DNA from 4 places in the Streptomyces sp. A01 genome. Region 1 is predicted to be linked to each of the others. Evidence: riboswitches for the same ligand, from Rfam matches in the RefSeq annotation. Region 1 holds a riboswitch; each other region holds the start of a gene.
The links. Region 1 has a riboswitch for cobalamin ahead of AC5P1B_RS14900 (ribonucleoside-diphosphate reductase subunit alpha). Riboswitches for the same ligand answer to the same signal wherever they lie in the genome.
Positions count from the first base shown of each region.

Region 2: another riboswitch for cobalamin. It lies ahead of AC5P1B_RS10800 (FecCD family ABC transporter permease); the one in region 1 lies ahead of AC5P1B_RS14900 (ribonucleoside-diphosphate reductase subunit alpha).
Region 3: another riboswitch for cobalamin. It lies ahead of AC5P1B_RS20090 (energy-coupling factor ABC transporter permease); the one in region 1 lies ahead of AC5P1B_RS14900 (ribonucleoside-diphosphate reductase subunit alpha).
Region 4: another riboswitch for cobalamin. It lies ahead of AC5P1B_RS24445 (cobalamin biosynthesis protein); the one in region 1 lies ahead of AC5P1B_RS14900 (ribonucleoside-diphosphate reductase subunit alpha).

Region 1 is NZ_JBWLKN010000009.1:184,538-191,901, reverse strand. Features, by position in the region: gene mctP (monocarboxylate uptake permease MctP) at 1-1,620, shown strand, start outside; gene AC5P1B_RS14905 (Uma2 family endonuclease) at 1,747-2,331, opposite strand; cobalamin riboswitch at 2,590-2,745, shown strand; gene AC5P1B_RS14900 (ribonucleoside-diphosphate reductase subunit alpha) at 2,905-5,304, shown strand; gene AC5P1B_RS14895 (ribonucleotide-diphosphate reductase subunit beta) at 5,295-6,320, shown strand; gene AC5P1B_RS14890 (DUF397 domain-containing protein) at 6,416-6,598, opposite strand; gene AC5P1B_RS14885 (DUF397 domain-containing protein) at 6,628-6,813, opposite strand; gene AC5P1B_RS14880 (helix-turn-helix domain-containing protein) at 6,824-7,364, opposite strand, start outside.
Region 2 is NZ_JBWLKN010000006.1:294,894-302,257, forward strand. Features, by position in the region: gene AC5P1B_RS10775 (sulfurtransferase) at 744-1,583, shown strand; gene AC5P1B_RS10780 (DUF1416 domain-containing protein) at 1,655-1,942, shown strand; gene AC5P1B_RS10785 (DUF3099 domain-containing protein) at 2,140-2,520, shown strand; gene AC5P1B_RS10790 (DsrE family protein) at 2,585-2,950, opposite strand; gene AC5P1B_RS10795 (heme-binding beta-barrel domain-containing protein) at 3,294-3,857, shown strand; cobalamin riboswitch at 3,975-4,117, shown strand; gene AC5P1B_RS10800 (FecCD family ABC transporter permease) at 4,301-5,329, shown strand; gene AC5P1B_RS10805 (ABC transporter ATP-binding protein) at 5,329-6,273, shown strand; gene AC5P1B_RS10810 (ABC transporter substrate-binding protein) at 6,285-7,364, shown strand, end outside.
Region 3 is NZ_JBWLKN010000014.1:54,661-62,024, reverse strand. Features, by position in the region: gene bglX (beta-glucosidase BglX) at 1-2,077, shown strand, start outside; gene AC5P1B_RS20105 (energy-coupling factor ABC transporter ATP-binding protein) at 2,428-3,282, opposite strand; gene cbiQ (cobalt ECF transporter T component CbiQ) at 3,279-4,028, opposite strand; gene AC5P1B_RS20095 (energy-coupling factor ABC transporter substrate-binding protein) at 4,035-4,490, opposite strand; gene AC5P1B_RS20090 (energy-coupling factor ABC transporter permease) at 4,487-5,185, opposite strand; cobalamin riboswitch at 5,215-5,402, opposite strand; gene AC5P1B_RS20085 (TIGR03557 family F420-dependent LLM class oxidoreductase) at 5,671-6,645, shown strand; gene AC5P1B_RS20080 (GNAT family N-acetyltransferase) at 6,784-7,364, opposite strand, start outside.
Region 4 is NZ_JBWLKN010000019.1:78,234-85,597, forward strand. Features, by position in the region: gene AC5P1B_RS24430 (putative cobaltochelatase) at 1-1,847, opposite strand, end outside; gene AC5P1B_RS24435 (hypothetical protein) at 1,844-2,023, opposite strand; gene AC5P1B_RS24440 (cobyric acid synthase) at 2,020-3,630, opposite strand; partial or broken gene AC5P1B_RS24445 (cobalamin biosynthesis protein) at 3,888-4,859, opposite strand; cobalamin riboswitch at 4,989-5,184, opposite strand; gene AC5P1B_RS24450 (hypothetical protein) at 5,588-5,827, opposite strand; gene AC5P1B_RS24455 (inorganic phosphate transporter) at 5,933-7,291, opposite strand.

The sequences.
Region 1 (7,364 bases):
AACGGCGTCGCACTCGCCGTCTTCATCTTCTTCTTCCTGGCCGTCACGGTCATGGGTTTCCTCGCCGCACGCTGGCGCAAGGCCGAGCAGGCCGAAAGCCTCGACGAATGGGGCCTGGGCGGGCGCAGTTTCGGCACCTGGGTCACCTGGTTCCTGCTGGGCGGCGACCTGTACACGGCGTATACCTTCGTCGCAGTGCCCGCGGCCATCTACGCGATGGGCGCCTCCGGCTTCTTCGCGGTGCCGTATACCATTCTGGTCTACCCGCTCATCTTCACCTTCCTGCCCCGGCTGTGGTCGGTGTCGCACAAGCACGGCTACGTCACGACCTCGGACTTCGTCCGCGGCCGGTTCGGCTCGAAGGGCCTGTCACTGGCGGTCGCCCTCACCGGCATCCTGGCGACGATGCCGTATATCGCGCTGCAACTGGTCGGCATCCAGGCGGTTCTCGACGTCATGGGCGTCGGCGGTGGCGAGGACACCAACTGGTTCATCAAGGACCTGCCGCTGCTGATCGCCTTCGGCGTGCTCGCCGCGTACACCTATTCCTCCGGGCTGCGCGCGCCCGCGCTGATCGCCTTCGTCAAGGACGGTCTGATCTACCTCGTCATCCTCGTGGCGATCATCTACATCCCGATCAAACTGGGTGGCTTCGACGACGTCTTCGCGAAGGCGGGCGCGGCGTTCTCCACACCCGATGAGGCCACCGGAAAGCCCCGCGGCGAGCTGGTGAGCGGCGACAACAGTCAGTGGGCGTACGCGACGCTCGCCCTGGGCTCGGCGCTCGCGCTGTTCATGTATCCCCATTCCATCACCGCGACGCTCTCCAGCCGCAGCCGCGAGGTGATCCGCCGCAACACCACGATTCTGCCGCTGTATTCGCTGATGCTGGGGCTGCTGGCGCTGCTCGGTTTCATGGCGATCGCCGCCGGTGTGAAGGTGGAGAACGGCCAGCTGGCGATCCCGCAGCTGTTCGAGAACATGTTCCCGGACTGGTTCGCGGGGGTCGCCTTCGCCGCCATCGGAATCGGCGCGCTGGTCCCGGCGGCCATCATGTCCATCGCCGCGGCGAATTTGTTCACCCGCAATATCTACAAGGACTTCATCAAACCGGACGCGACGCCCGCGCAGGAGACGAAGGTCTCCAAGATGGTGTCCCTGCTGGTGAAGGTCGGCGCGCTGGCCTTCGTCCTCACCATGGACAAGACCGTGGCGATCAACTTCCAGCTGCTGGGCGGCATCTGGATTCTCCAGACCATGCCGTCGCTGGTGGGCGGCCTGTTCACCCGCTGGTTCCACCGCTGGGCGCTGCTCGCCGGGTGGGCGGTCGGCATGCTGTACGGCACGCTGGCGGCGTACGGCGTGGCCAGCCCGAGCCAGAAGCACTTCGGCGGCAGCCAGAAGGAGATCCCCGGCATCGGGGAGATCGGCTACATCGGGCTCACCGCGTTCGTGCTCAACGTCGTCGTCACGGTCGTCATGACCTTCGTGCTGCGGGCCATGAACGCGCCCGAAGGCGTGGACGAGACCAAGCCCGGCGACTACACGGCCGACGCGGGCGACCCCGGCGTCGAGAGGGAGCTGCCCCCGGCCACGGTGGGCGCCCCCGCCGGCCACTGAGCAGCCGGCTGACACGACGCCGCCGCCCCTTCCGCCCCACGGGGACCGGGAGGGGCGGCGGCGCGTCCGGGGGCCTCCCGCCAGCGGCTCACGCCGCGTGGAAGCGGGCCACCCACTGCCTCGTCATCAGTGCACCCAGTTCTTCAGCGGCTCGGTGTCCAGGCTGATGCCCACCGGCTCCGGCAGATCGACCACCTTGCCGAAGGGCACGATGCGTACGCTCTCGTACCGCGCGCCGTCGGGCTCGCTGAAGACCGTCACCTCGCAGGTGTCACGGTCGATCAGCAGATACAGCGGAATGCCGGTCTCCGCATAGGCGCGAGGCTTCTCCACCCGGTCGCGCTGGTCGGTGTCCGAGTCGTACGAGGTGATCTCGACGGCCATCAGGACCGAGGCCGGATCGGCCCACTCCCCCTGGCCGACGAAAGCGCCACTGGGAGCGAGCGTGCCACCCGGCCGGGCCCTGCCCTTCCGGTACGCCTGCGCCTTCAGGCCCTGATCCGGGTAGAGCCACAGCTCGGGGCGTGCCTGCATACAGACACGGGTCAGCCACTCGATGATCCGTCCGTGATCCCCGTCCGGCATGGGCTTGCTCCTGAGCTTCCCGTCGATGAACTCCAGCCGCGCGCTCTCCTCCGAGCGGGCGAGTATCCGGGCGGCCTCCTCGAAGTGCTCGGTGAGCATGTGCGGCCGGTCGGCGAGCGCGGTCATGGAGCTCCTTCTGCTGTCCGGACGGAGCAGGGGACGTCATCACGACGATAGCGGAGGGGCCCCGGCCGTCGCGGCCGCGTCACCGGCTGCCCCTCCCGCCCTCTCGGGCCGGGCCGACACGCCCGGCGTTGTGGCAGACCACCAAACAGACCGGGTGCGTCAGGGCCGCCCCAGCCCCTGAATACGGGCCCGGCGGGCACCGGCGCGAGTCGTCCCATTAGCACATCCGTACGGGGAAGCTGACGGTACGACACAACATGTGGGGGTGGGCGCGGCGGCCGACACAAGATGTATGCTCGTGCTCGCTGTCGCCGCAGGGGAATCCGGTGCAAATCCGGAACTGTCCCGCAACGGTGTATGTGTGCTGTTTTGCGCACCGTGAGTCCGAGGACCTGCCGACGGTACGCCCACGACCGGGACACGTTACCCGGCACTGGGCGTCACATACGTCTGGGCCTCGCGGGTTGGGCCGATGGACGCTGCGAGGCGTGCCCTGCCGAGGGCTGAGACACGCCCGTACGCGCCCGTCGCTCCGTCCCGCCTGGCCCCTTGCCGAGCGAGGGAGAGCCACACGTGACCATCGCGCCAGCGGACCCGGTTTCACGCCAGTCCGTCTCAGAGTCAGCGGCCGAAGGGGCCGGGACCGCGTTGCTGCGCGTCCTGACCGACCTCACCGCCGATCTGCCCGCCACCGACCCCGGGAAGGTCGCCGCCGCGGCGCTGCGCGGCCGGCACGCCGGTTCCGACGAGGCGGAGTTGCGGTCGCTCGCCACCGAGGCGGCGGCCGGACTGATCTCCGAGGAGCCGCAGTACTCGCGGCTCGCCGCTCGGCTGCTGACGCGCGCGATCGCCGATGAGGCCGCCGGGCAGGGCGCCGTCTCATTCTCCTCCTCCGTCGAGACGGGGCACCGGGAAGGTCTGATCGCCGATGAGACGGCTGCCTTCGTACGGGCCCATGAGGCGCGGCTGGACACGCTGCTCGACAAGACGGTCGCCGACGGCGCCGACGACCGCTTCGGCTACTTCGGGCTGCGCACCCTGCACAGTCGCTACCTGCTGCGCCACCCGATCACCCGGCAGGTCATCGAGACCCCGCAGCACTTCCTGCTGCGCGTCGCCTGCGGGCTGGCCGAGGACCTGACCGAGCAGGCCCTGGCCGACGTCGAGGAGCTGTACCGGCTCACCAGCTCACTGTCGTACCTGCCCAGCTCCCCCACGCTGTTCAACTCCGGCACCCGGCACCCCCAGATGTCGTCCTGCTACCTGCTGGACTCCCCGCTGGACGAGCTGGACTCGATCTACGACCGCTACCACCAGGTCGCACGGCTGTCGAAGCACGCGGGCGGCATCGGCCTCTCGTACTCGCGCATCCGCGCCCGTGGTTCGCTCATCCGCGGCACCAACGGTCACTCCAACGGCATCGTGCCATTCCTGCGCACCCTTGACGCCTCCGTCGCCGCCGTCAACCAGGGCGGCCGCCGCAAGGGCGCCGCCTGCGTCTACCTGGAGACCTGGCACGCGGACATCGAGGAGTTCCTGGAGCTGCGGGACAACACCGGCGAGGAGGCCCGCCGCACGCACAACCTCAACCTCGCGCACTGGATTCCGGACGAGTTCATGCGCCGCGTCGAGGCGGACGCCGACTGGTCGCTGTTCTCCCCCGTCGACACGCCCGAGCTGGTGGACCTGTGGGGCGACGAGTTCGACGCCGCCTACCGCGCCGCCGAGGCCGACGGCCGCGCCATCAAGACCATCCCGGCGCGGACGCTGTACGCGCGGATGATGCGTACCCTCGCGCAGACCGGCAACGGCTGGATGACCTTCAAGGACGCCGCCAACCGCACCGCGAACCAGACCGCCGAGCCCGGCAAGGTCGTCCACTCCTCGAACCTGTGCACCGAGATCCTTGAGGTCACCGACGACGGCGAGACCGCCGTCTGCAACCTCGGCTCGGTCAACCTGGCGGCGCACCTCGGCGACGACGGCGCGATGGACTGGGAGCGGCTTGACGCGACGGTCCGTACCGCCGTCACCTTCCTCGACCGCGTCGTGGACATCAACTTCTACCCGACCGAGCAGGCGGGCACCTCCAACGCCCGCTGGCGCCCGGTCGGCCTGGGCCTGATGGGCCTCCAGGACGTCTTCTTCCGGCTGCGGCTCCCCTTCGACTCGCCCGAGGCGAAGGCGCTGTCCACGCGGATCTCCGAGCGCATCATGCTCGCCGCGTACGAGGCGTCCGCCACCCTCGCCGAACGGCACGGCCCCCACCCGGCCTGGTCGGCGACCCGCACCGCGCGCGGCGTGCTGCACCCGGACCACTACCCGAGCGCCGAGCCGCGGTGGGCCGAGCGCTGGGACGCGCTGCGCGCCCGCATCGCGAAGACCGGCATGCGCAACTCCCTCCTGCTGGCCATCGCTCCGACGGCGACCATCGCCTCCATCGCCGGTGTGTACGAGTGCATCGAGCCGCAGGTCTCCAACCTCTTCAAGCGCGAGACGCTGAGCGGTGAATTCCTCCAGGTCAACGCGTACCTGGTGGAGGAGCTGAAGAAGCTCGGCGTGTGGGACGCGCAGACCCGTGAGGCGCTGCGCGAGGCCAACGGCTCGATCCAGGACTTCACCTGGGTGCCGAAGGAGGTCCGCGACCTGTACCGGACCGCCTGGGAGATCCCCCAGCGCGCCCTGATCGACATGGCCGCCGACCGCACCCCGTACCTCGACCAGAGCCAGTCGCTCAACCTCTTCCTGGCGTCGCCCACCATCGGCAAGCTCAGCTCGATGTACGCGTACGCCTGGAAGCGCGGCATCAAGACGACGTACTACCTGCGCTCACGCCCGGCGACGCGCATCGCCCAGTCGGCACGGGGCACGGAGGCCGCCGCTCCCGTTCCCGTACCGGCGCAGATGGCGCCCGATGACGACGCCATCGCCTGCTCCCTTGAAAACCCCGAATCCTGCGAGGCATGCCAGTGACGGCCCCGACCCAGTCCAAGAACCTTCTCGACCCGGGCTTCGAACTGACGCTGCGCCCCATGCGGTACCCGGAGTTCTACGACCGCTACCGCGACGCGATCAAGAACACGTGGACCGTGGAGGAGGTCGATCTCCACTCCGACGTGACCGACCTGGCCAAGCTCTCCGCCGGTGAGCAGCACATGATCGGCCGACTGGTCGCGTTCTTCGCGACGGGCGACTCGATCGTCGCGAACAACCTGGTCCTCACCCTCTACAAGCACATCAACTCGCCCGAGGCGCGGCTGTACCTGTCGCGGCAGCTCTTCGAGGAGGCCGTGCACGTCCAGTTCTATCTGACGCTGCTCGACACCTACCTCCCCGACCCGGAGGACCGGGTGGCGGCCTTCGACGCGGTGGAGAACATTCCCTCCATCCGTGAGAAGGCGCAGTTCTGCTTCAAGTGGATCAACGAGGTCGAGAAGCTGGACTCACTCCAGACGCGTTCCGACCGGCGCCGCTTCCTGCTCAACCTGATCTGCTTCGCCGCCTGCATCGAGGGCCTGTTCTTCTACGGCGCCTTCGCCTACGTGTACTGGTTCCGCTCGCGCGGCCTGCTGCACGGCCTGGCGACCGGCACCAACTGGGTCTTCCGCGACGAGTCCATGCACATGGAGTTCGCGTTCTCGGTGGTCGACACGGTCCGCCAGGAGGAGCCCGACCTCTTCGACGACGAGATGGCCCGCGAGGTCACCGCGATGCTGGAGGAAGCCGTCGAGGCCGAGCTCCAGTTCGCCCGCGACCTGTGCGGCGAGGGCCTGCCCGGCATGAACACCGAGTCCATGCGCGAGTACCTCCAGTGCGTCGCCGACCAGCGCCTGCGCCGCCTGGGCATGCCGGCCAGGTACGGCTCGGAGAACCCGTTCTCCTTCATGGAACTCCAGAACGTCCAGGAACTGACGAACTTCTTCGAGCGCCGCGCCTCCGCGTACCAGGTGGCGGTCGAGGGCTCGGTGTCGTTCGACGACGAGTTCTAGGCCGTCCCTGGTTCTCGTCTTCGCTGGCTGGGCGGTCGGCCCCGGTGGTTACCGGGGGCGGCCGCCCAGCTTTGTGGGCGGTGGTGGGAAACCGGTCACCCTCCAGCCTTGATCGCCTTGAGGAAGACGCGCAGGGCCGCCCGGGGCACGACGACGACGGCGTCAGGGGCGGCACTCTCCCGGATACGGATTAGTCCGTCGGGACCAGCGGCCACCTCTACGCAGTCGTCTTGCCCGCTTCCGCTGAAGCTTGACTTCCGCCACCTGGAACCTGGCATACAGATTCCTCCAAGGAGCGTCCTAAGGTTCAGCTTTCGGCCTTGATACGCCGCAGAAGAGACCCGAGAGCGGTACGGGGCACGACAACGACGGCGTCCGGCGCGTCACTCTCACGTATGTGAATCAGGCCGTCGCAGCCGAGCGCCACCTCGACGCATTCGCCGCCGCCACTGCTTCCGCTGAAGCTTGACTTCCGCCACCGGAGCTCTGACATCACGTCCCTTTCACAAGGCGTACAGCAGGTGCTGAATGAGTCCAAGGGAATCCTTCCGCACATGGAACTCGGGTTCGTCTCCGAGGTCAATCGGCTCCAAGGCCACCTTGCTCAGGAGGTCGAAAGCCTCCGAGAACTGGGCGAGCTGAGACTGGTCGCTGGCGAACGGCGACGAGACGGGGTGCTCCACGTAGACCGTGTTCAGCTCGCGTACGACGGCCTCGAAGAGGACGAAGGGCGTGCCGAAGTGAGCCGGGTAGGCGTGTGCCTCGAACGGCAGGATCTGAATACGTACATGCGGTAGACGCGCCATCTCAGCAAGGTGTTCGATCTGTCGCCGCATGACCTCGACACCCACGAACTGCATGTGAAGTGCGGCCTCATGGATGACCGCGTGGAAGGCCGGTGGGGATTCTCCCGTCAGAATGTGCTGTCGCCTCTGCCGGAACTCGACGTACGTGTCCACCGTCTCGGGCGCCGCCTCCCGCTCTCCGCTGCTGAACAGAGCCCGCATGTACTCCGGCGTCTGGAGCAGACCGGGCACGTGAACC
Region 2 (7,364 bases), on a different contig from region 1:
GCGCAGTTCCCCGCGCCCCTGACGGGGCACACCGCTGCGCTTGGTCAGGGCTTTTCCCTGGGCCTGACGGCCCGGAAGCCCCCCGTACGCGGCGCCGATGCCGGGCCCGCATGCCCCCTGGACGGGCTGAAGAATCCAGCCGGTCCGGCGCTTGAGGACACGAGAACCGCCCCATGGCAACCACAGCGCCGCCACCACGAAAAACCAGCCCGTCCGGCGCTTGAGGACACAGGGGTCGGGCCGGCCCTCACGGCCCGGAAACAGGACCGCCTCGACCGGGCGACGCCGAGTCGCCCGGACGCCGGTGTCCGGTTCATGAGACGGCTCTGTCCGCAGGGCAGATGCCAGAGCCTCGTGAGCCCGCCGGGACCGGGGCGCGCGACTCGTACGCCCCTCAACCGTCCCGCATTTCAGACAATTGCGTCTCAGTATTTGACACACCGGTGACACACCCGCCCGGCGTCCTTACGATCGGACGCATGAAGCGACAGGCGGACCTCACGAAGCGGCGGGCAGTAGACCTGTGCCGCGTCGCCGCCATGCTCTGTCGCCCCGTCTGACGGGGCCCTGTCTGAGGGGACACGCCGAGCGCCATTCCGCCGGCCCCAGCTCCCCCCGGCCCGTTTCCCGGGTCCCGCGCCCCACCCGCCGTGCAGCGGCGTGCGCTCTCCCGCCCTCGCCGCATGCCGGCGCGCCATCCGCGTAACCGTGCACCATCCGCATCTGCCCCGGAGGAGAACAGCATGAGCCGCAGCGACGTCCTGGTGGACGCCGATTGGGTCCAGGCCCACATCGACGACCCGAAGACGGTCATCGTCGAGGTTGACGAGGACACGTCGGCCTACGAGAAGAACCACATCAAGAACGCCATCCGGATCGACTGGAAGAAGGACCTCCAGGACCCGGTGCGCCGTGACTTCGTGGACCAGGCCGGGTTCGAGAAGCTGCTGTCGGCCAAGGGGATCGCCAACGACGACACGGTCGTGCTGTACGGCGGCAACAACAACTGGTTCGCCTCGTACGCCTACTGGTACTTCAAGCTCTACGGCCACCAGGACGTCAAGCTCCTCGACGGCGGCCGCAAGAAGTGGGAGCTGGACTCGCGCGACCTGGTCGCCGAGGTCCCGAGCCGTCCGGCCACCGACTACAAGGCCAAGCAGCAGGACGCGTCCATCCGCGCCTTCCGCGACGACGCCGTCGCCGCGATCGGCAAGCTGAACCTGGTCGACGTGCGCTCCCCCGACGAGTTCAGCGGCAAGCTGCTCGCCCCGGCCCACCTCCCGCAGGAGCAGTCGCAGCGTCCGGGTCACATCCCGAGCGCGCGCAACATCCCGTGGTCGAAGTCGGCCAACGACGACGGCACCTTCAAGTCGGACGAGGAACTGAAGGCCCTGTACGAGGGCGAGGGCGTGGACCTGTCGAAGGACACCATCGCCTACTGCCGCATCGGTGAGCGCTCCGCTCACACCTGGTTCGTGCTGCACGAGCTGCTCGGCCAGTCCAACGTCAAGAACTACGACGGCTCCTGGACCGAGTACGGCTCGCTGGTCGGCGTGCCGATCGAGCTCGGCGCCAACGCCTGACCCAGGGCGGCTCCTCCTGCCTCCCCTCTCCTCCCCCTCTTCTTCCTCCCCTGACGTAAGGACGGACTCCTATGTGTGGAGCAAAGGCCGGTGGCCCCGACGCGGCGACCATCAAGCCCGGTGAGACGACCATCCAGGGTTCGTTGACCCGCGACGGTGAGCCGGTCAGCGGCTACGTGCGGCTCCTCGACAGCAGCGGCGAGTTCACCGCCGAGGTCCCCACCTCGGCGACCGGGCAGTTCCGCTTCTACGCCGCCGAGGGCACCTGGACGCTGCGCGCGCTCGTTCCCGGCGCGACCGCTGACCGCACCGTCGTCGCCCAGCAGGGCGGCCTGGCGGAGGTCGCCATCGCCGTCTGACGGCTGACTGCGCGGCTTGAGGGCCGCATCCCAGGGGTTGGACGCCTGAAGACTGGGATGCGGCCCTCTGTGCCGCCCACGACGCGGGCGGCAGCGCCCGCACCCCCACGCCTCGGCCGGGTGCGGGCGGGGAAGAAGCACCGCACGGGGCGGTACGGGCGGGGTGCGGGCCCGGCTTCCAGTCGTACGCTGGAGTCATGTACGCGCGGCGGCGTCACGGCTACTTCGTCATGATGGGTGTCTGTTTGACGCTCTTCGTCATGGCGTGGTCGGTCGTACGCCTGTGGTCGATTCCCGTCGCGGTCGGGATGTGCGTGGTCGCCATGGTGATCCCGCCGTTCGCCGCCATCGTCGCCAACCGCAAGGGCCCGGACGACCGATGGTGGGACGAGCCGCCTCCAGGGCCAGGTCCGGGACCGGGTGCCGCCTCCGGTACGGGCGCTGAATCGTGGCCGGAAGCCCCGCGGCAGCCCGGCTCCGGCGCCGACCACGACGGGCGCGCCGACCCCGGCACCCGGACCGGCGACGCGCTCTCCGACTCCTGGTGGGACGAGCTGGACGGCAAGCACCACCCGTAGGGCGAGCACCACCCGTAGCGGAGGGCCTCGCCCAGGACGGCTCAGTGGATCAGCAGACGAGAGATCAGTAGACGAGCGCCTGGACGCCCTCCGGCATGATCTCGCTCACGAAGACCTGCGCCCCCGCGATCCGCATGCCCTTGATCAGGTCCTGTTCGTCGATATCGCGCCGTGCCGCGCACTGCGTGCACACGGTGATCGCCCCGCCACCGGCCAGGATGCCGTCGATCAGCTCCGGCAGGGGCGCCGCGTGCGGCAGCTCGAACTCCGCTGCCCGGCCGGGCAGCGCGTACCAGGACGACTCCCCGGTCAGCCACAGCGAGACCTCGACGCCGCTGGCGACGGCCACCGCCGCCACCGTGAACGCCTGCGAGCACCGCTCGGGCGCGTCAGCGCCCGCCGTCACCTTGATCACGAGCTTCTTCGCCATGCCCTCACTGTAAGCGGCGCCCGCCGGACGGTGCGTGGCCACCCGCCGGGGCGGCGGACCTCACAGCGCCTCCCACCCCGGCGCGGACTAGACTCGGGGCCGGTCCGTTACACCACACTCCGTCCGAGGAGCGCGCTCGTGCTTGAGACAGTTTTCTCCCTGCTGCTGGCCCTCATGGCCGTGCTCATCGCCGCCTTCGCGGGGCTGACCCTCTTCAAGCTGTACCAAGGCCAGCGCTGACGGTCCCCCGGGCCCGTCCGGCCAGCCGTTCCCGCGTCGTCCGCGCCCAGCGCGGAGGCGTGGCGCGCGTCCTTCCCACCCTCTCTACAGATCGCCTGAGCCCATGATCGAGATCCCGTCCGACCTCCACCCGGACCTCGTCCCCCTCGTCTTCCTCCTCGGCAACTGGGAAGGCGCGGGTGTCTACGACTTCCCAGGTGCCGAGAAGTGCAACTTCGGGCAGGAGGCGACCTTCACCCACGACGGCCGCGACTTCCTGGAATACGTCTCGCACACCTGGGAGCTGGACGCCGAGGGCAGGAAGGTCCGCCCGCTGGAGTCCGAGTCCGGCTACTGGCGCATCGACAAGGACCGCAAGGTCGAGGTCGTGATGATCCGCGACCAGGGCGTGATCGAAATCTGGTACGGCGAGCTCGCCGACAAGAAGCCGCAGATCGACCTGGTCACCGACGCCGTGGCGCGCACCGCGAACGCGGGCCCCTACACCGGTGGCAAGCGGCTGTACGGATACGTCAAAAGCGACCTGATGTGGGTCGGCGAGAAGGCCACCCCCGACGTGGCACTCCGCCCGTACATGTCGGCGCACCTGAAGAAGGTCGTCGACCCGAGCGAGTGGGCCAAGGACCTCAAGGACCTGCCCGACGACGGCATCGCCTTCTTCAAGTAGACCCACGGCAAGCAGACCCACGGCAAGTGGACCCGCAGCAGTAAGGTCCTACAGCACCAAGCAGGCGTCCCGCACGTCTGCGCGCCAGCCGTCGTGTGGCCCAGCGGACGCCGCCGTGCCACGACGTCACACAACCGCATACGCATACGCGCCCCGCGGGGGAAGTCCGGTGAGAATCCGGCGCTGACCCGCAACGGTGGACGGAGCCCTGCTGACGGGGTGCCGCGAGCCCGATCACCCGTGGCGGCGTGACTCCTGTACAACTCGCCGTGGACTGCGAGGGGACGCTGACGGCGCTCCGCGCCCGAGTCGCTCCTTATCCATTCCGGTCGCGGCCCGAGGCGAAGGTGGACCCGCCCGTGGCGACCACGACCGAGGATGCCGCCCACACCGTTCCCGCCGCGCGGCACGCCGCGCCCGACAGCCCGGCGCCACCGCGACGGCTGCCGCTGCTGCCCCTCGTCGCCGCCCTCGTCATCGCGCTGCCCATCTCGCTGGTGTGCGGGGTGGCCTTCGGATCGGCCGGGCTGACCTGGGGCGAGGTCCTGCGCTTCCTCAAGGCCGGGATGACCGGCGGCGCCATCGCGCCCGACGAGGTCGCCCCGTACACCATCGTCTGGGAGCTGCGCTTCCCGCGCGTCGTACTCGCCGCCGTGGTCGGCGCCGGGCTCTCGGCGATCGGCGTCGCCGTGCAGGCCATGGTCCGCAACGCCCTCGCCGACCCGTTCGTGCTCGGCATCTCCTCGGGCGCCGCGGTCGGCGCCAACGGCGTCCTGCTGTTCGGCGCGCTGAGCGGGCTCGGCGTGTGGGCGCTGTCCGCCGCCGCCTTCGTCTCCGCGCTCGCCGCGATGGTCCTCGTGTACGTGGCGGCGCGCACCCCGCAGGGCCTCACCCCACTGCGGCTCGTCCTCACCGGCACCGCCATGTACTACGGGTTCTCCGCCATCACCACCCTCATGGTCTTCAGCGCCGAACGCGCGGAGGCCGCGCGCTCCGCGATGATGTGGCTGCTCGGCAGCCTCGGCGGCGCCAGCTGGGAGTCGGTGCCGATCGCGGCCGTCGCCGTGCTGGCCGGGCTCGCGCATCTGACGTGGTCGGCGCGCCGCCTCAACGCCCTCGCGATGGGCGACGAGACCGCCGCCGCCCTCGGCGTGGACGCGCGGCGGCTGCGCCACGAGCTGTTCCTGGTCACCGCCGCCGTGACCGGTGCGGTCGTCGCTGTCAGCGGCGCCATCGGCTTCGTCGGCCTGATGGTGCCGCACTTCGCCCGGATGCTGGTGGGCGCCGACCACCGCCGGGTCCTCGCTGTCGCCCCGCTGCTCGGCGCCGTGCTGCTGGTGTGGGTGGACATCCTCTCCCGGGTGCTGCTCGCCCCCGTGGAGCTGCCGGTCGGCGTCATCACCGCCGTCATCGGCGTCCCCTGTTTCGTGCTGCTGATGCGGCGCCGTGGCTACACCTTCGGAGGCGCGTGATGCGGATCGACATCGAGGACGTCAGCGTCGATATCGCGGGGGCCCGGCTGGTGTCCGAGGCCACCCTGCGGGTCGGCAGCGGCCAGGTCGTCGGGCTGGTGGGGCCCAACGGCAGCGGCAAGTCCACCCTGCTGCGCTGCGTGTACCGGGCGCTGCGGCCCAGCGCCGGGGCGGTGCTGCTGGACGGGGACGACGTCCACGCGATGAGCCCGCGCGAGGGCGCGCGGCGGCTGGCGGCGCTGCCGCAGGAGTCGTCGAGCGAGTTCGACTTCACCGTCGCCGAGGTCGTCGCGATGGGGCGGCTGCCGCACCAGCGGGCCGCCGGGCGGGCCACGGCGGGTGACGAGCGGGCGTGCGCGGTGGCGCTGGCCCGGGTCGGCGCCACCCACCTGGCGGCGCGCGGCTTCCTGACCCTGTCCGGCGGCGAGAAGCAGCGGGTGCTGATCGCCCGCGCGCTGGCGCAGCGCCCCCGGGTCCTCGTACTCGACGAGCCCACCAACCATCTGGACATCGCCCAGCAGCTTGAGGTGCTGGCCCTGATGCGCGGTGAGTCGTCAGCCGCGCCGGAAGGCGAGCGGGAGAGCGAGGCCGGGCAGGCGCCCGGCCCGGAGACCGGCGCGGACGGCGCCCCGGCTGCCGGGGGTGACGCGACCGGGGCGGCCGGTGGGACCGGGTTGACCGTGCTCGCCGCCCTCCACGATCTGAACCTCGCCGCCGTGCACTGCGACCTGCTGTACGTCATCGCGCACGGCCGCATCGTGACCGGTGGCGCCCCGCACGACGTGCTCACCCCCGAGCTGCTCGCCGAGGTGTTCCACGTCCGCGCGCACCGCGTGGCGCACCCCGAGTCCGGCGCCGTCCAGCTGCTCTTCGACCGCCTGCCGCCCGTGCCATCGGCGAACCCCGCCGAAGACCGTGTCCCGCTCGCCCGCCCCGCCCGATGAGGATGTCCCCCGTGCCCGCACCCCGTCCGCAGCCCCGTCCCCGCGCCCTTGATCACAGCCGTACCCGCAGCCGTGTCGGCGGCCGCGTCCGTCCCCGTTTCCGGGGCACCGCCGCGGTCGCCGCCGCCCTCACCCTCGCGCTCGCCGTCTCCGGCTGCGGCGCGGAGGTCACCAAGGACCCGAAGGACGCGAAGGCCAAGGCGTCCGGGGGCGGCCACTACCCGGTGACCGTCACCAACTGCGGTACGAAGACGACGTACGACAAGGCGCCGGAGCGCGTGGTCACCAACGACGTCGGCATCACCGAGATCATGTTCGCGCTCGGCCTTGAGGACCACATGGCCGGATACGTCATGCCCGACGACAAGGGCGACCTCGGCGCCGTCCCGTACAAGGACGCCTACGACAAGGTGCCGTGGCTCTCCAAACGGGAGATCAACCGGGAGCTGGTCCTCGACGCCAAGGCGGATCTGGTCTTCGCCGGGTGGAACTACGGATTCCGCGAGACCGACGGCTTCACCCCCACCGCGCTGAAGAAGCTCGGCGTCGGCTCGTATCTGCTCACCGAGTCCTGCCGCAACGGCGGCGAGGGCAGGGCGCGCGGCGTGATGTCACCGCTCGACGCGCTCTACACCGACCTGCGGACCCTCGGGAAGATCTTCAACGTCGAGGACCGGGCGGAGAAGCTGGTGCGGACCTACCAGGGGCAGATCGCCGACGCGGAGGCGAAGGCGCCCAAGAAGGACCGGCCCTCCGTCTTCCTGTACGACAGCGGCACGGACAAGCCGCTGACCTCGGGCGTGTTCGCCGGGCCGCACGACATCATCAGCAAGGCGGGCGGCGACCATGTCATGAAGGACCTGAAGGACTCCTGGGCGACGGTCGGCTGGGAGACGGTCGTCGAGCGCGACCCGGAGGTCATCGTGATCAACGACTACGGGGATGTCAGCGCCCAGGAGAAGAAGAAGTTCCTGAAGTCCTACCCGCCGCTGGCCGGGGTCTCCGCCGTCAAGAACGACCGGATCTTCATCCTCGACTACGTCGATCTGGTGGAGAGCCCGCGCAACGCCGCGGCCATCACCTCACTCGCC
Region 3 (7,364 bases), on a different contig from region 1:
CACCGGGCCCGGCGGCGGGCAGAACACGGAAGCGGAAGAGGCGGCCCGCAACGGCAGGCTCGGTTCCGTACTCAACATCCACGGAGCGAAGAACACCAACGCGGTGCAGCGGCTCGCCGTGGAGCAGTCGCGGCTGGGCATCCCGCTGCTGTTCGGGCTCGACGTCATCCACGGCTTCTGGACGACCTTCCCCATTCCACTGGCGCAGGCGGCGAGCTTCGACCCCGGCACCGCCGCCTCGGACGCCGAGGTCGCCTCGGCCGAGGCGCGCTCCAACGGTGTGCACTGGACGTTCGCGCCCATGATGGACGTCACCCACGAGCCGCGCTGGGGCCGGATCGCCGAGGGCGCGGGCGAGGACCCGTATCTGACGGCACGGTTCGCCGCCGCGAAGGTCACCGGTCACCAGGGCCGCGCCGACGGCAAGGACCTGGGCAGGAAGGACCGGGTCGCGGCCTGCGCCAAGCACTTCGCCGCGTACGGAGGCGCCGAGGGCGGACGCGACTACAACGCCGTGGACGTCTCCGAGGCGCGGCTGCGCAACCTCTACTTCCCGCCGTTCAAGGCCGCGCTGGACGCGGGTGTGGCCACGGTCATGGCGTCGTTCAACACGATCAGCGGCGTCCCCGCCCACGGCAACTCGTACCTCCTGACCGACGTGCTCAAGGACGAATGGGACTTCGGGGGCTTCGTCATCAGCGACTGGACCGGCGTCCAGGAACTCATCACGCACGGGTTCGCCGCCGACGGCGCCGACGCGGCCCGGCTCTCGCTGGGCGCCGGGGTCGACATGGAGATGGTCAGCACCCACCTGCGCGACCACGGCAAGAAGCTCCTGAAGTCCGGCCGGATCACGCGGGAGCGGCTGGACGACGCGGTGGCCCGCATCCTGCTCGTCAAGTTCCAGCTCGGGCTCTTCGACCACCCCTATGTGGACGAGGACGCCGCGATCACCGAGCCGACCAGCGAGGCCCGCGCGGCGGCGCGCACGGTCGCAGGCCGGTCCATGGTGCTGCTGAAGAACGAGCGGAAGACGCTGCCCCTCGACCGTGCCGCGTCCTCGGTCGCCGTCGTCGGCCCGTTCGGCGACTCGACCGACCTGCTCGGGACGTGGGCCGGGCCAGGGGCGCGGAAGTTCCCCGCGGTCACCGTGCTCGACGCGGTCAGGAAGGCCGCGCCGAAGGCCCGTGTGACGTACGCGAAGGGCGTCGCCGCCGAAGGGGGCGACACCAGCGGCATCGCCGAGGCGGCCGCGGCGGCCAAGGCCGCTGAGGTGACGGTGGTCGTCGTCGGTGAACCCGCCGCGCTGAGCGGCGAGGCCGGCTCGCGCAGCGAGATCGGGCTGCCGGGCGCACAGGCGGAGCTCATCAAGGCCATCGCGGACACGGGCAAGCCCTTCGCCGTCGTCCTTGTCAACGGCCGCCCGCTGACCATCGGCGGCTGGCTGGGCGCCGCGCCCGCCGTCCTGGAGGCGTGGCACCCGGGCACCGAGGCTGGGAACGCCATCGCGGACGTGCTCTTCGGCTCCGTCAACCCCGGCGGCAAGCTTCCCGTGTCGTTCCCCCGGGCCGTCGGGCAGATCCCCATCCACTACAACCACGAGAACACCGGCCGCCCCTACGACAAGGACAACAAGTTCTCCTCCAAGTACCTCGACCTGGCTCACGGGCCGCAGTTCCCGTTCGGCCACGGTCTGAGCTACACCACCTTCGAGGTCGGCCGTCCGCAGCTGAGCACGGGCCGGATCGCGGCCGAAGCGCTGCGCGACGGCAAGACGGTCGAGGTGACGGCCACCGTCCGCAACACCGGGGACCGCGAGGGCGACGAGGTCGTGCAGCTCTACGTGCACGACCCGGTGGCGAGCATCGCTCAGCCGGTGCGCAGACTGCGCGGCTTCCGCAGGGTCACCCTCGGCGCCGGTGCCGCCAGCACCGTGCGCTTCCGGCTGGGCGCCGAGGACTTCGGCTTCTGGACGAACGACCACGAGGGCCGGTTCCTGGTGGAGAAGGGCGACATCGAGATCTACGTGGGCCGCGACTCGACGGCCAAGGACAAGACCCTGCTGCGGATCACCTGACACCGGGCCCATCGCCCTGCCGGTGGACGGGCCGCGGGCAGACACCAGACCCGCACCCCGCCCCGGACCAGCCCGCCCCGGACCAGCCCCGCCCCGGGCTCCGCCGCCCGGCGACACCAGGCCCCGGAGTCCGGCCCTGGCTAGCGGGTGCCCGGCGGATCACGCGTGCCCGGCATCGGGCCGCGTAAGGAGCCTCGCCGCCAGGCCCAGAGGAGCAGCCCTGGCACAGCGAAGGAGCATGCCCTGCCAGGGGCGCGGGGAACTGCGCGACCAGCCACGACGCACCCGCAGTCTGCGTGCGACGCACGGACATGGGCACCCCTCCCTGGCATGACCCGCCGGGACCCGGCCTAGGCGCTGGGCCGGGGGAGCGTCGTGGACCACAGGGTCAGCTCCTCCGGCGTGCGGGGCGCGAAGCCCGGCTCCGTGAGCAGCCCATGGGCGCGCAGCATCTCGGCGACCGCCACGCTCCACGGCCTGCGGAGCCGGGCGGCGTCGAGGAGGTCCTGGTCGGCGAGCAGCTCGGCCGCCGGTCCCGTACGCAGGCCCTCCGGCGTCAGGACGGCCGCGTCGTCCGCCCACCGCAGAGCGAGGTCCACGTCGTGGGTGGCCATCACGATGGTCGTGCCCGCGGCCTGGAGACGGCCGAGGACGTCGAGCAGCCGCTCCTGACCATGCGGGTCGAGCCCCGCCGTGGGCTCATCGAGGATCAGCACCCGGGGGCGCATCGCGACCGCCCCCGCTATCGCCGCGCGCTTGCGCTGCCCGTACGAGAGCAGGTGGGTCGGGCGGTCCTCAAGCGCCGCGATGTCGAGCGCGTCCAGCGCCTCCCGTACACGGCCGCGCACCTCCTCCTCGGACAGCCCCAGATTCATCGGGCCGAACGACACGTCCTGCGCGACCGAGGCGGCGAAGAGCTGGTCGTCCGGGTCCTGCACGACGAGCTGCACCGTGGTGCGCAGCCGCGTCAGGCCCTTGCGGTCATAGCGGACGGGCTCGCCCTCCAGCAGCAGTTGGCCGTCCGCGCACCGCAGGCCGCCGTTGAGGAGCCGCAGCATGGTCGTCTTGCCGCCGCCGTTGCGGCCGAGCAGCGCCACGGCCCGCCCCTCGCGCACGGCGAAGCTCACCCCGCTCAGCACGGGCGGACCGTCCTCGTAGGCGTACTCAGCCCGTACGAGTTCGATGACGGGCCGCTGCGAGGTCATGGGAGGAACCTTTCGGTGACGAGGGTGAGGCCGGTGAGGGCCGCCAGCAGTGCGGCGGTCGCCCCCAGGAAGGAACGCGAGATCTTCGCCTCGGGGACCAGCACCCGCAGCGTGCCGTCGTACCCCCGCCCGGCGAGGCCCGACTGGAGGCGGGCGGCGCGGTCGAAGGCACGGACGAACGCGGTCGCCCCCAGCCCCGCCAGCGACCGCCACTGGGCGCTGGTGGTGGTGAGGCCCAGCCGGGCCGCCTGCGCCTGCCGGATCTGCGCCATCGAGTCCAGCAGCAGGAAACTCATCCGGTACGTCACGAGCGCGACGTCGACCACGGCGGGCGGCACGCCCGCCCGGACCAGCCGGGGGAGCACATCGGAGACGGGCGTCGTGAACGCGAACAGCAGCAGGCCGAGCGAGGCCGCCGAGGTGCGCGCCAGCAGCTGCCCCGCGAGGACCGGCCCGTTCGGTGCGAGCGCGACCAGACCGTCAGGACCGCCCACCTCGAACAGCAGCGGGACCGCGCCGGTCACACAGAAGCCGAGCGGGATGCGCCAGGCCCGCCACAGCTGCCGCGGTACGACCCGGGCCGGGCCGATGAGCACGGTCAGTGTCACCGCGGCGATCAGCGGGGCGCCCGGCCACGGGGGCAGTGAGATCGCCAGGACGGTCAGCCCCAGGCCCAGGCATGCCTTGTCCAGGGGGTGGCGGCGGCGCCAGTGGCTGCTGTGCGCCGCCGCGTCGATGGGGAGCATCGGCGGCTACGACCGGGGTGAGCCGGGAGTGCCGCTCACTGGCGCGCCCGCGTCCGCGTCCGCCCCTGTGTCCGTGTCCGCGGTCGTGCCTGGGCGTTCGTCCGTGGGCTCGGCTTCGCCGGACGTGGCGGCCGTCCCCTCCGCCGTACCTGCGGCCGCCGCGCGGGCCTCCCCTTGGCGGCGCCCCTTGCGCAGCCCGAAGTAGTACGCGAGGACGCCCGCGCCGAGCGCCGCCTGGAGGGCGAACAATGCCGACTCGATCTCGCCCGACGGCGGTTCGTACAGGGGTGAGAACCACGGGTCGTAGTCCGGTTCGTTCTCGATGATCGCCGTCTCGGCCTGCGCGTCGGCGCCGGTGAACGGCTCCTCCTTGTCGTCCCCGAGACCGAGCACGAGCGGCATCACGGCCAGTGCGGCCACGATCAGCAGCAGCAGAGCGTTGATCTTCGTGTCGCGCTTCATCCCGCCACCGCCTTCTCGTCGCGGCCCTTGCGGCCGGGCAGCAGCACGCCGAGCCGGGTCAGCTCGCCCTTGCTCGACTGGGTCAGGAGGCGCATCACCAGCACGGTGAGCAGGCCCTCGCTGACCGCCAGCGGGATCTGGGTCACGGCGAAGATGCCGCCGAACTTGGCGAGCGCGCCCAGGAAGCCGCTGCTCGGGTCCGGGAAGGCCAGCGCCAGCTGCACGCTGGTCACGCAGTAGGTGCTGAGGTCGGCGGCGAAGGCCCCGAAGAACACGCAGACCATCAGGGGCGCGCCGAACCGGCGCAGCAGCCAGTACAGCCCGTAGCCGGTCCACGGCCCGACGATGGCCATCGAGAAGGCGTTGGCGCCCAGGGTGGTGAGGCCGCCGTGCGCCAGCAGCAACGCCTGGAACAGCAGCGTGATGGTGCCGAGCACCGCCATGACCGGCGGTCTGAACAAGATCGCTCCGAGTCCCGTTCCCGTGGGATGGGAGCAGCTCCCCGTCACTGAGGGGATCTTGAGCGCGGAGAGGACGAACGTGAAGGCTCCGGCCGCACCGAGCAGCAGGGTGCTCTCGGGGTGCGCCTTGACCTCGCGGGTGAGTGCCCGGACACCGTGGGCGACGAACGGAGCTGACGCGACGCCCCAGGCGACCGCGTGCAACGGGGGCAGATACCCCTCGGCGATGTGCATGACGTAAGAGACCTCTCCAGCACCTCGTGGATGGACGACGCGCCTTGGCCGGTCTCCTGGCTTACGGGTCATGCCGTCAAGCTCCGCCTTCCCAGATCGCCGTCTTGTTGGCGATCCAGTGGCTCCCGAGGGATGGAACTGGACTTCCCGATCACAGTGGCGAGGGCCGCACCGGTTCTTCACCGGTTTCCCGTGCACCAAGGCCCTGAGACAGTAGCGGCCGCCCCAGCCTGCGACAACCCGCGCACGCGCGTTCATCGCGTTCCCCTCCGCACCTCAGGGCGCCGTCGGTCGGCCTCATGTCCAGGGCCTGGAGGGTTTATCCACCCCGCTCGTGTGGCACCCGACGCCGACAGCCACAGGACGGCCCGGCGGCGGGCGCTCGCACGCCATCGTCGGCCGGGACCCGTGGGGGACACGGACCACCGGGGGGTGCGAGACGCGGGGAAGCCGGTGAACGCGGAACCGCCAGGGAGTGAGGGCACATGGAGATCGGTTACAAACTGGCCGCCGAGGCGTTCGGCCCGGCGGAGCTGGTCCGGCAGGCACAGCGAGCGGAGGACGCCGGCTTCGACTTCGTCGAGGTCAGTGATCACTATCACCCCTGGCTGGACAACCAGGGCCACTCGCCGTTCGTGTGGACCGTCCTCGGCGCCATCGCGGAGCGCACCGAGCGCATCGGCCTCGCGACCGGCGTGACGTGTCCGACCGTCCGGTACCACCCGGCGATCATCGCGCAGGCGGCGGCGACGCTCGCGCTGGTCTCGGAGGGCCGGTTCACGCTCGGCATCGGCTCCGGTGAGCGGCTCAACGAGCACGTCGTCGGGCGCGAGTTCCCCGGGGTGGGCACCCGCCACGCGATGCTGCGTGAGGCACTGGAGATCATTCGCCTGCTGTGGCGCGGCGGATACCGCTCGTACGACGGCAAGTATCTGCGACTGGAGGACGCCCGGGTCTTCGACCTGCCCGAGGAGGCCCCACCGATCGCTGTGGCCGCCAGCGGCCCGCCGTCCGCGCGCATCGCCGCCGAACTCGGCGACGGCCTGTTCGCCACCGAGGACAAACCGGAGATCGTCGAGCGCTACCGCGCGGCGGGCGGCACCGGGCCGGGCTACGCCGAGGTCCCGATGGCGTGGGCGGCTGACGAGCACACGGCGGCGAAGGCCGCCCTGGACACCTCACGGTGGGCCCTCACCGGCTGGAAGGTCATGAGCGAACTCCCCAACCCGGTCAACTTCGACGCCGCGACCACCACGGTGACCCAGGACGACATCATGGAGAAGTTCGCCTGCGGCCCCGACCCCGCCCGGTACGTGGACACGGCGCGCGGTTTCGCGGACGCCGGGTTCGACCACCTGGTGATGCAGAACGCGGGCCCCGACCCCGACGGCTTCATCGACTTCTACGCGAGGGAACTCGACGGCCCGATGCGCCGGCTCACGGCGCGCGCCGTGGCCTGACCTGGCCGGCCATCGATACGGCGGCGCACAGCAGCCACTGGCGCCGCCGCCAGGAGCACTTGGACCCGCCAGGAGCACTTGGACCCGCCAGGAGCACCTGGACCCGCCAGGATCAGAGATAACGCCCGCCGGACCGGCTCAGGAGGTGGGCTGCGGGGCGAGCGTCAACAGCACCCGGTCGCTGACAGGGCGGTAACCGAGCCGCTGGTACAGCGCGTTGGTCGCGGTGTTGGCGAGGTTGGCGAACAGCAGCACCGTCCGCTCTCCCGCGTCCACGGCGGCCTTGCTCACGGCTGCCGTCACGGCCGCCGCGTACCCGCGACGCCGCTGGTCCGGCGGCGTGTAGACGCCGGCGACGCGCACCATCCCCGCGCTGCTGCGTGTCACCCCCGCCATCGCCACGGGCGTCGTGCCCACCTCCCAGAGCGTGCAGCCGCCGTGGCTGAGCCGTTCCTCCAAGGCCCGTGACGCGTCCGCGGGGTCCTCACCGATGTCCACGAGGTACGCCTCGAACCAGTCGAGCAGCAGGGCACGGTCACCGTCCTCGGCGACCCGCGCGCGGCCCGGCGGAGCGGGCCGCGGCGGAACCAGTTCCCCCAGCCGGTACAGCCGATGGCGCCCCGCGACCTCCGGCCGCGAGCCGTGCCTGCGCGACCACGCGTCCGCGATGGCCTCACCCGTCACCTGCTCCCCGCCGAAGCCCACGACCGTACGGGGCC
Region 4 (7,364 bases), on a different contig from region 1:
ATCCGCTCGACCCGCAGCACGTCGCGGGCCTTGAGCAGCCCGGCCGCGAGCGGTGTGCGACCGCCGGTGGGCAGCCGCTCAAGCCGGGCGGCCGCCGCGTCGACCGAGGAGGTCGGCGGCAGCACCTGCTCGGCGTCCTTGCCCCGGAAGGTGATCATGCCGACCTTGTCGCGCCGCTGGTACGCGTCGAGCAGCAGGGACAGCACGGCGCCCTTGACGGCGCTCATCCGCTGCCGGGCGGCCATCGAGCCGGAGGCGTCCACCACGAACAGCACCAGGTTGCCCTCGCGCCCCTCGCGTACCGCCTCCCGCAGATCGTCACGCCGCACGACCAGCCCTGTGCCCGAGCGGCCACGGGCCCGCTGATGCGGGGCGGCGGCCTGCACCGTCGCTGCCAGGTGCAGCTTCTTCAGCGCGCCCTGCGGCCGCCGCGCACCCGTGGTCCTGCCGTGCGTGGTGCGGGCCCGGGAGCGCCGCCCTGCCGCGCCCTCGCCGAGCCCCGGAACATCGAGCATCCGGGCGGCGAACGGGGCCGACGCGCTCACCGCGCCGCGCTCCGGCGCGTCGCCCGCGCCGCTCTCCGGGCCCTGGCCGCCGTCGGCCTCTTCCTGCGGCCGCGCCGCGTCGCCGGGCCCGGCTTCCGGCGCGGGCTGCGGCTGCTCGTCCTCGCTGCCGCGCTGGTGCGGAAGGCCGGGTTCCGTCGCCGGGCCGCCCGGGTCCGTCCCCGGGTCCGCCTCGTGGCCGTCCGAGCCGTCCTGCGGTCCGTCGTGCGGGCCGTCCTTCGGTGGCTCACCGCCGCCGGGCCCGTCCGGGTCCGGGTCGTCGTCGGAGGGGTCCGGCTCGTGCTCGTTGAGGATGTCGTCGAGCTTGTCCTCGTCCAGGCCGGGCGCGTCGAAGGGGTTACGGCGGCGCCGGTGCGGCAGCGAGAGGAGCGCCGCCTGCCGTACGTCCTCGGTGCGCACCTCCGTGCGCCCGGCCCAGGCGGCGAGTGCCGTCGCCGTACGCGCCGTCACGATGTCCGCGCGCATCCCGTCGACCTCGAACGCCGCGCACACGGCGGCGATCTGCCGCAGCGCGCCGTCGCCGAGCCGCACTCGGGGCAGCAGCGCGCGGGCCACGGCGACGCGCTCACGCAGCGCGCCCTCGTCGTCGGCCCAGCGCGCGGCGAACGTGCCGGGGTCCTCGTCGTACGCGAGCCTGCGCCGTACGACCTCCACCCGCTCATCGGTCTCCCGGGAGGCGGCGACCTCCACGGTGAGGCCGAACCGGTCGAGCAACTGCGGCCGCAGCTCGCCCTCTTCGGGGTTCATGGTGCCCACCAGCAGGAAGCGCGCCGCGTGCCGTACGGAGACGCCCTCGCGTTCCACGTAGGAGGCGCCCATGGCCGCGGCGTCGAGCAGCACGTCGATGAGGTGGTCGTGGAGGAGGTTGACCTCGTCCACGTACAGGATTCCCCGGTGCGCGTCCGCGAGCAGCCCTGGTTCGAAGGCCTTCACCCCCTCGGCGAGCGCCCGTTCGATGTCGAGCGCGCCGACGAGCCGGTCCTCGGAGGCGCCGACGGGCAGCTCCACCATGCGGGCCGGCCGGGCGGTGCCGCCGCCCGGCTCGTGCGGCCCGTCGGGGCACCGCGCGTCCGGCGCGGAGGGGTCGCAGGAGAACCGGCATCCGGCGACGACGTCGAGCTCGGGCAGCAGTGCCGACAGCGCCCGCACCGCCGTCGACTTCGCTGTCCCCTTCTCGCCGCGCACGAGCACGCCGCCGACCGCTGGTGAGACGGCGTTGAGGAGCAGCGCCAGCCGCAGACTGTCCATGCCGACAATCGCGGTGAAGGGGTAGGGGGTGTTCACGCCGTGATCACTCCTTCGAGTGGCTTGCGTCCGGCTCCCGGGGCGTTGCCCGGCAGCTGCGGTACGTGGGTGCCGATGGCCCCGCGCACGCGCGGGTGGTGCGCTCCGCCACGGTCAGCGGGCGGAGCTGTCGCTGTCGTCCCCGGCTCGGCGGGGCTGTTCCGTACGGTGGTCATGGCGCCCCAGGCGGTACGAAGGGCAGCCCGGCGGGCGGGCCCTCCTCGATCAGCCGCAGGAGCGCGCTGGTGTCGGCGTGTTCCTCGATCAGGTCGCCGAGCCGGTCGAGCTGTTCTTCGCGCAGCACACCGAAGGAGGTGTCGGGCGCGGGCACGAACGCCCGCCCCGCGGCGGCGGCCACCCGGCGCAGGAACGCGCGCCGGAAACCGTCGCTCTCCAGCGAGCCGTGCCAGTGTGTGCCCCACACGGCGCCCACCCGGCAGCCGTCCAGCGCCCGGCCCTGGCCGTCGCGCATGAACGGCTCGTCGCCGCCCGTCACCTCGGCGACGCCGTGGTGGATCTCGTATCCCTCCACCGTCTCGCCGAGCGCCGTGCCGACCGGCCGCGCCAGAGTCTTGTCCACGGCGAACCGCACCCGCACCGGCAGCAGCCCAAGCCCCCGCACCGTCCCGGCCTTCGACTCGACCTGGTCATCGACGCGTTCGCCGAGGAGCTGATAGCCCCCGCAGATGCCGAGCACGGGACGGCCCTCGGCGGCCCGGCGCGCGAGGGCGTCGGCGAGACCGCGCTCCCGCAGCCACGCCAGCGCGCGCACCGTGCCGCGCGTGCCGGGGACCACCACCAGGTCGGCGTCGGCCAGCTCCTCGGGGCGGTCCACGAACCGGACGACGACGCCGGGTTCGGCCGCCAGCGCGTCCACATCGGTGAAGTTCGACATCAACGGGACGGCGGTGACCGCCACCCGCAGCACGTCGGCGCCGTGCGGCGGTGCCACGACCGATTCCCTGACGGCGCCGCGCATCGAGACCCGCAGCCCGTCCTCCTCGTCGATCCCGAGGCCGTGCGCGAACGGCAGCACGCCCAGCGTGGGCCGACCCGTCAGCTCACGCAGCATGTCGAGGCCCGGCTCCAGCAGGCTCACATCGCCGCGGAACTTGTTCACGAGATAGCCCGAGATCAGCGCCTGGTCCGCCGCTGAGAGCAGGGCGGTCGTGCCGAAGAAGGAGGCGAAGACGCCGCCGCGGTCGATGTCGCCGACCACCACGACCGGCAGCCGGGCGGCGCGCGCGAGCCCCATGTTGACGATGTCGGTGCGCCGCAGATTGATCTCGGCGGGGCTTCCCGCGCCCTCGCAGATCACCGCGTCGTGCGTACGGCGCAGCTCGGCCAGGCAGTCCGTGACCGTGGACAGCAACGCCTCCCGGCCCCGCGGCCGGACTCCGTCCCGTCCCTGAGCCCGGCCCGGACCCGGTTCCCGGCCGTCCTCCCGCTCGAAGTAGCCGCGCGCGGTGAACTCGCCGACCGCCTTGCCGAGCAGCACCACCTGGCTGGTGCGGTCGCCACCGGGCTTGAGCAGCACCGGGTTCATCAGCGCGGTCGGCTCCACGCGGGCGGCCGCGGCCTGCATGGCCTGCGCCCGCCCGATCTCCGCGCCTTCGCGGGTGACGAAGGAGTTGAGCGACATGTTCTGCGCCTTGAACGGCGCGACCTTGACGCCCTTACGGGCCAGCCAGCGGCAGATGCCCGCGGTGACCACGCTCTTGCCCGCGTCCGAGGTGGTACCGGCGACCAGCAGCCCGCCACCCACGCGCCCAGCGTCACTCATGCGCCCCCCTTGGCCTTGCTCACGCCGGGCCGTTCGCCCTTGGTCCTGCCCTTGGTCTCGTCCTTGCCGTGGTCGGCGCTGGCGCCTCTGGTGCCCCTGCCGTCACCGCCGGCGTCGGTGCCCGCGGTACGGGGCGGCGCCGGAGAAGCCATCGGCTTGGCCGCCAGCAGGCTTCCCGCCAGCGCCAGGCCGAATGCCGCCCGCCGCCACCCGGCGCCGCACCTTCCGGGCTGCCCCGCAAGGGAGGCGGCGAACCCGCGCCGGACCATGCCGTATCCCACGCGCCCGGCGACAGCGGCCGTCAGCGCGAGGGTGCTCACCCGGCGCGAGAGCCGTACCGCCCGTTCGATGTCGGCCGTCTCCACCGGCCGGTTCTCCGCGCCGAGCACCGGCCGGTGCTCCACGCGGCCCGCGTAGGCGAGGATGCCGCCGAGCCGGACACCCAGGGCACCGGCGAAGGCCGCCTCGACCGGACCCGCGTTGGGGCTCGGGTGCTTCGCCGCGTCCCGGCGCGCCACGCGCCACGCCCCGCGCCGGTCGGGCCCGGCGAGCGCCGCCAGCACGGCGGTGAGGCGCGCGCCCGGCCAGCCCGCGACGTCGTCGAGCCGGGCCGAGGCCCAGCCGAACCGCAGGTAGCGGGGCGACTTGTGACCGACCATCGCGTCCAGCGTGTTCACCGCCCGGAAGCCCACCAGTCCGGGCACGCCCCCGACAGCGCCCCACACCAGGGCGCCGACCACGGCGTCCGAGGTGTTCTCGGCGACCGACTCCACGACCGCCCGCGCGATCTGCTGCCCGTCCAGCGCCTGCGGGTCACGCCCGCACAGCCCCGGCAGCGCCGCCCTCGCGGCGGCGAGGTCCCCGGCGGCGAGCGCGGCGCCGATGACGCGCGCCTCGCGACCCAGCGACGTCCCCCCGAGCACGGCCCAGGTGGCGGCGGCGGTCAGCGCCGTATCGGCCAGAGCGGAGCGCCGCACAGTGCGGGACAGCGCGACGGCGGCCAGGGTGACGCCTCCGGCACAGATCGCCGTGTGCAGCGCCCCACGTCCCCGGTCGTCACGCCACAGCCGTCGTTCCACGGCGCCCGCCGCGCGCCCGAAGGCGGCCACCGGGTGCGCGCGGGGCGGGTCGCCCACGGCGAGGTCGCAGAGATAGCCGAGGGCGGCGCCGTACGCGTAGGGAAGAGGCCCGTACGGATCGCGCGCGTACGGAAACTGAGGAGCACGCATCGGGTCAGCTCGCCGTCGCGCCTCGAAGGGGGAGGGGACATGGCGGAGGTGGGGGAACGTGCGCGGCGCAGGGCGTTCTGTGACAGCCGACCATGGCGATGTGTCCTCACTCAGGGTCCGCGCCCTGGCTCGACGTGATCGGCGGCGAGAGTCTCCTGGCTCCCCGGATCGGCGCCGCACCCGGGCCTTCCAGCTCGGGGACCGAGCCGTGACCACACGCTGGGGGAGCGCTCCCCGGTGACAGTGGCGGGACCGCGCCGGATTCACACCGGCTTCCTCTGCTGTCGCCGTTTGGCCCCGGCAGTCCACCACGGCTCACGAAGAGCCGTCAACTTGCGGTTGACCTGCGACGGGGTAGCGCGGGGCGCCCACGCGGGCGGCCGTACCACCGGCTCGCGCCCGGCGTCCGATCGGGGCGCGTACCGCGGTCGCGAGCCCCACGGCGTCGCGAGCCCCACGGCGAGGGCGGTGCGACGGCGGTGGTGCCGCGGTGGCGGTGGGGCGGCGGTGAGGCGGCGGCGGTGGTCGGCGTCCAGGCCCCCTCCGGGCGCGCGTCCGCCTGCCCCGTCCGCCGCTGCCTGGTTCGTCCTCCGGGAGCGGGAAGGGCGTCCGCGGGAACGGGGAAGCCCGCCGCCCCGGGCGCGCTGTGCGGGCGCGTCGCGGGCGGCGGGCCAGAGGTTTCCGTGCCGAGAGGGCCGAAGGGGCCGAAGGGGCCGAAGGGGCGCGGGCTAGGCGACGATCAGGTAGATCCCGTACGAGACCACAGCCGCGCACAGCGCGAAGCACGCGTACGCGCCGGAGCGCGCCAGCCCGCTGGGGCTGGTGGTGGCGACCGCCGTGCCGTCCTGCTGGCGGGTCGGCTTGTGCGAGGTGCCGACGATGCCGAGCGTGAAGACGCCCACCATGGCGACGGTCACCACGAGGCTGACACCGAAGACCTCACCGAGTGCTGCCCAGTCGATGCTCATGGCGATGTTTCCTTGCTTCCTTGGGGTGTGGCGCTACGGGGGCCGCGCACCGTACGGGCCGCGCGGAGGTCCGGGCGCCGATGGAAGCGGCGCCCGGACGAGAGGTCAGACGGAGGCCCGTGCCGGGGCCGGGGCGGGGGCGGGTACCGAAGCGGCGGGCTCGGGCTCGGGCACGGTGGCCGACTCCGCTGCCGACGGCGCGCCGGACTCCTGCTCGGAGGCGGACCGCTGGGCGATGGGCCCGGCGGGCGGCGGTGCGACGCTCTGCAGGGCGGCGGTGACCACGCCCACCGGCTCGGCGGCGTCCTTCGTGCCGTCCGCGGCCTCGGCGGCCGCTGCGGCCGGGACGCCACCGACGATCTCGGCCTCGTTGACGTTGGTGTGGTCCACGGGCTTGCGGCGGGAAGCGGCCCAGATGGCGCCGCAGGCGAGGAGGGCCAGCACGGCGACCGTGGCCACGCCCCAGTCGCCACGTTCGGCGAGCAGCGCGGCAGCACCGGCGACCAGCCCGGCCGCGGGCAGCGTCAGGCCCCAGGCGAGCACCATCCGCCCGGCGGTGGACCAGCGCACCACGCCGCCCTTGCGGCCGAGACCCGAGCCCATCACGGAGCCGGAGCAGACCTGGGTGGTGGAGAGTGCGAAACCGATGTGCGAGGAGGCCAGGATCACGGTCGCGGCGCCGGTCTGGGCGGCGAAGCCCTGCGGCGGCTGGATGTCGGTGAGGCCCTTGCCCATGGTGCGGATGATGCGCCAGCCGCCGAGATAGGTGCCGAGCGCGATGGCGATACCGGCCGAGACGATGACCCACAGCGGCGGGTCGGAGGCGGGTGCGACGACGCCGCCGGTGACCAGGGCCAGGGTGATGACGCCCATCGTCTTCTGCGCGTCGTTGGTGCCGTGCGCGAGGGAGACCAGGGCGGCCGAGGCGATCTGCCCGGCGCGGTAGCCCTTGGCGGTGTCCTGGGAGTCGCGGTTGCGGGCGAGCCGGTACGTGAGCCGGGTCGCGGCCAGGGCGGCGATGCCCGCCACCAGCGGTGCGGCCACCGCGGGGATGAGGACCTTCATGACGACCGCGTCGCCGTTGACGCCGTCCATGCCGACGGAGACCACTGTCGCGCCGATCAGACCGCCGAAGAGGGCGTGGGAGGAACTGGACGGGAGCCCGGCCAGCCACGTCAGGAGATTCCAGACGATGGCTCCGACGAGGCCCGCGAAGATCACTTCAGGTTGGATACCGGAGTTCTCATCGATGATTCCTCCGGAAATGGTCTTGGCGACCTCCACGGACAAGAACGCGCCCACCAGATTGAGCACCGCCGACATGGCCACTGCGGTCTTGGGCCGCAGCGCCCCGGTGGAAATGGTGGTGGCCATGGCATTGGCCGTGTCGTGGAAGCCGTTCGTGAAATCGAACACCAAGGCCGTGACGATCACGATCCCGATGAGAAGCGTGATGTGTTCCATTCACCCAGGCAATCAGTTCGGGGGGTAGTGACCCGGCGACCGTAGGTAGGTCGAGTGAACGGAAGGTGAACTA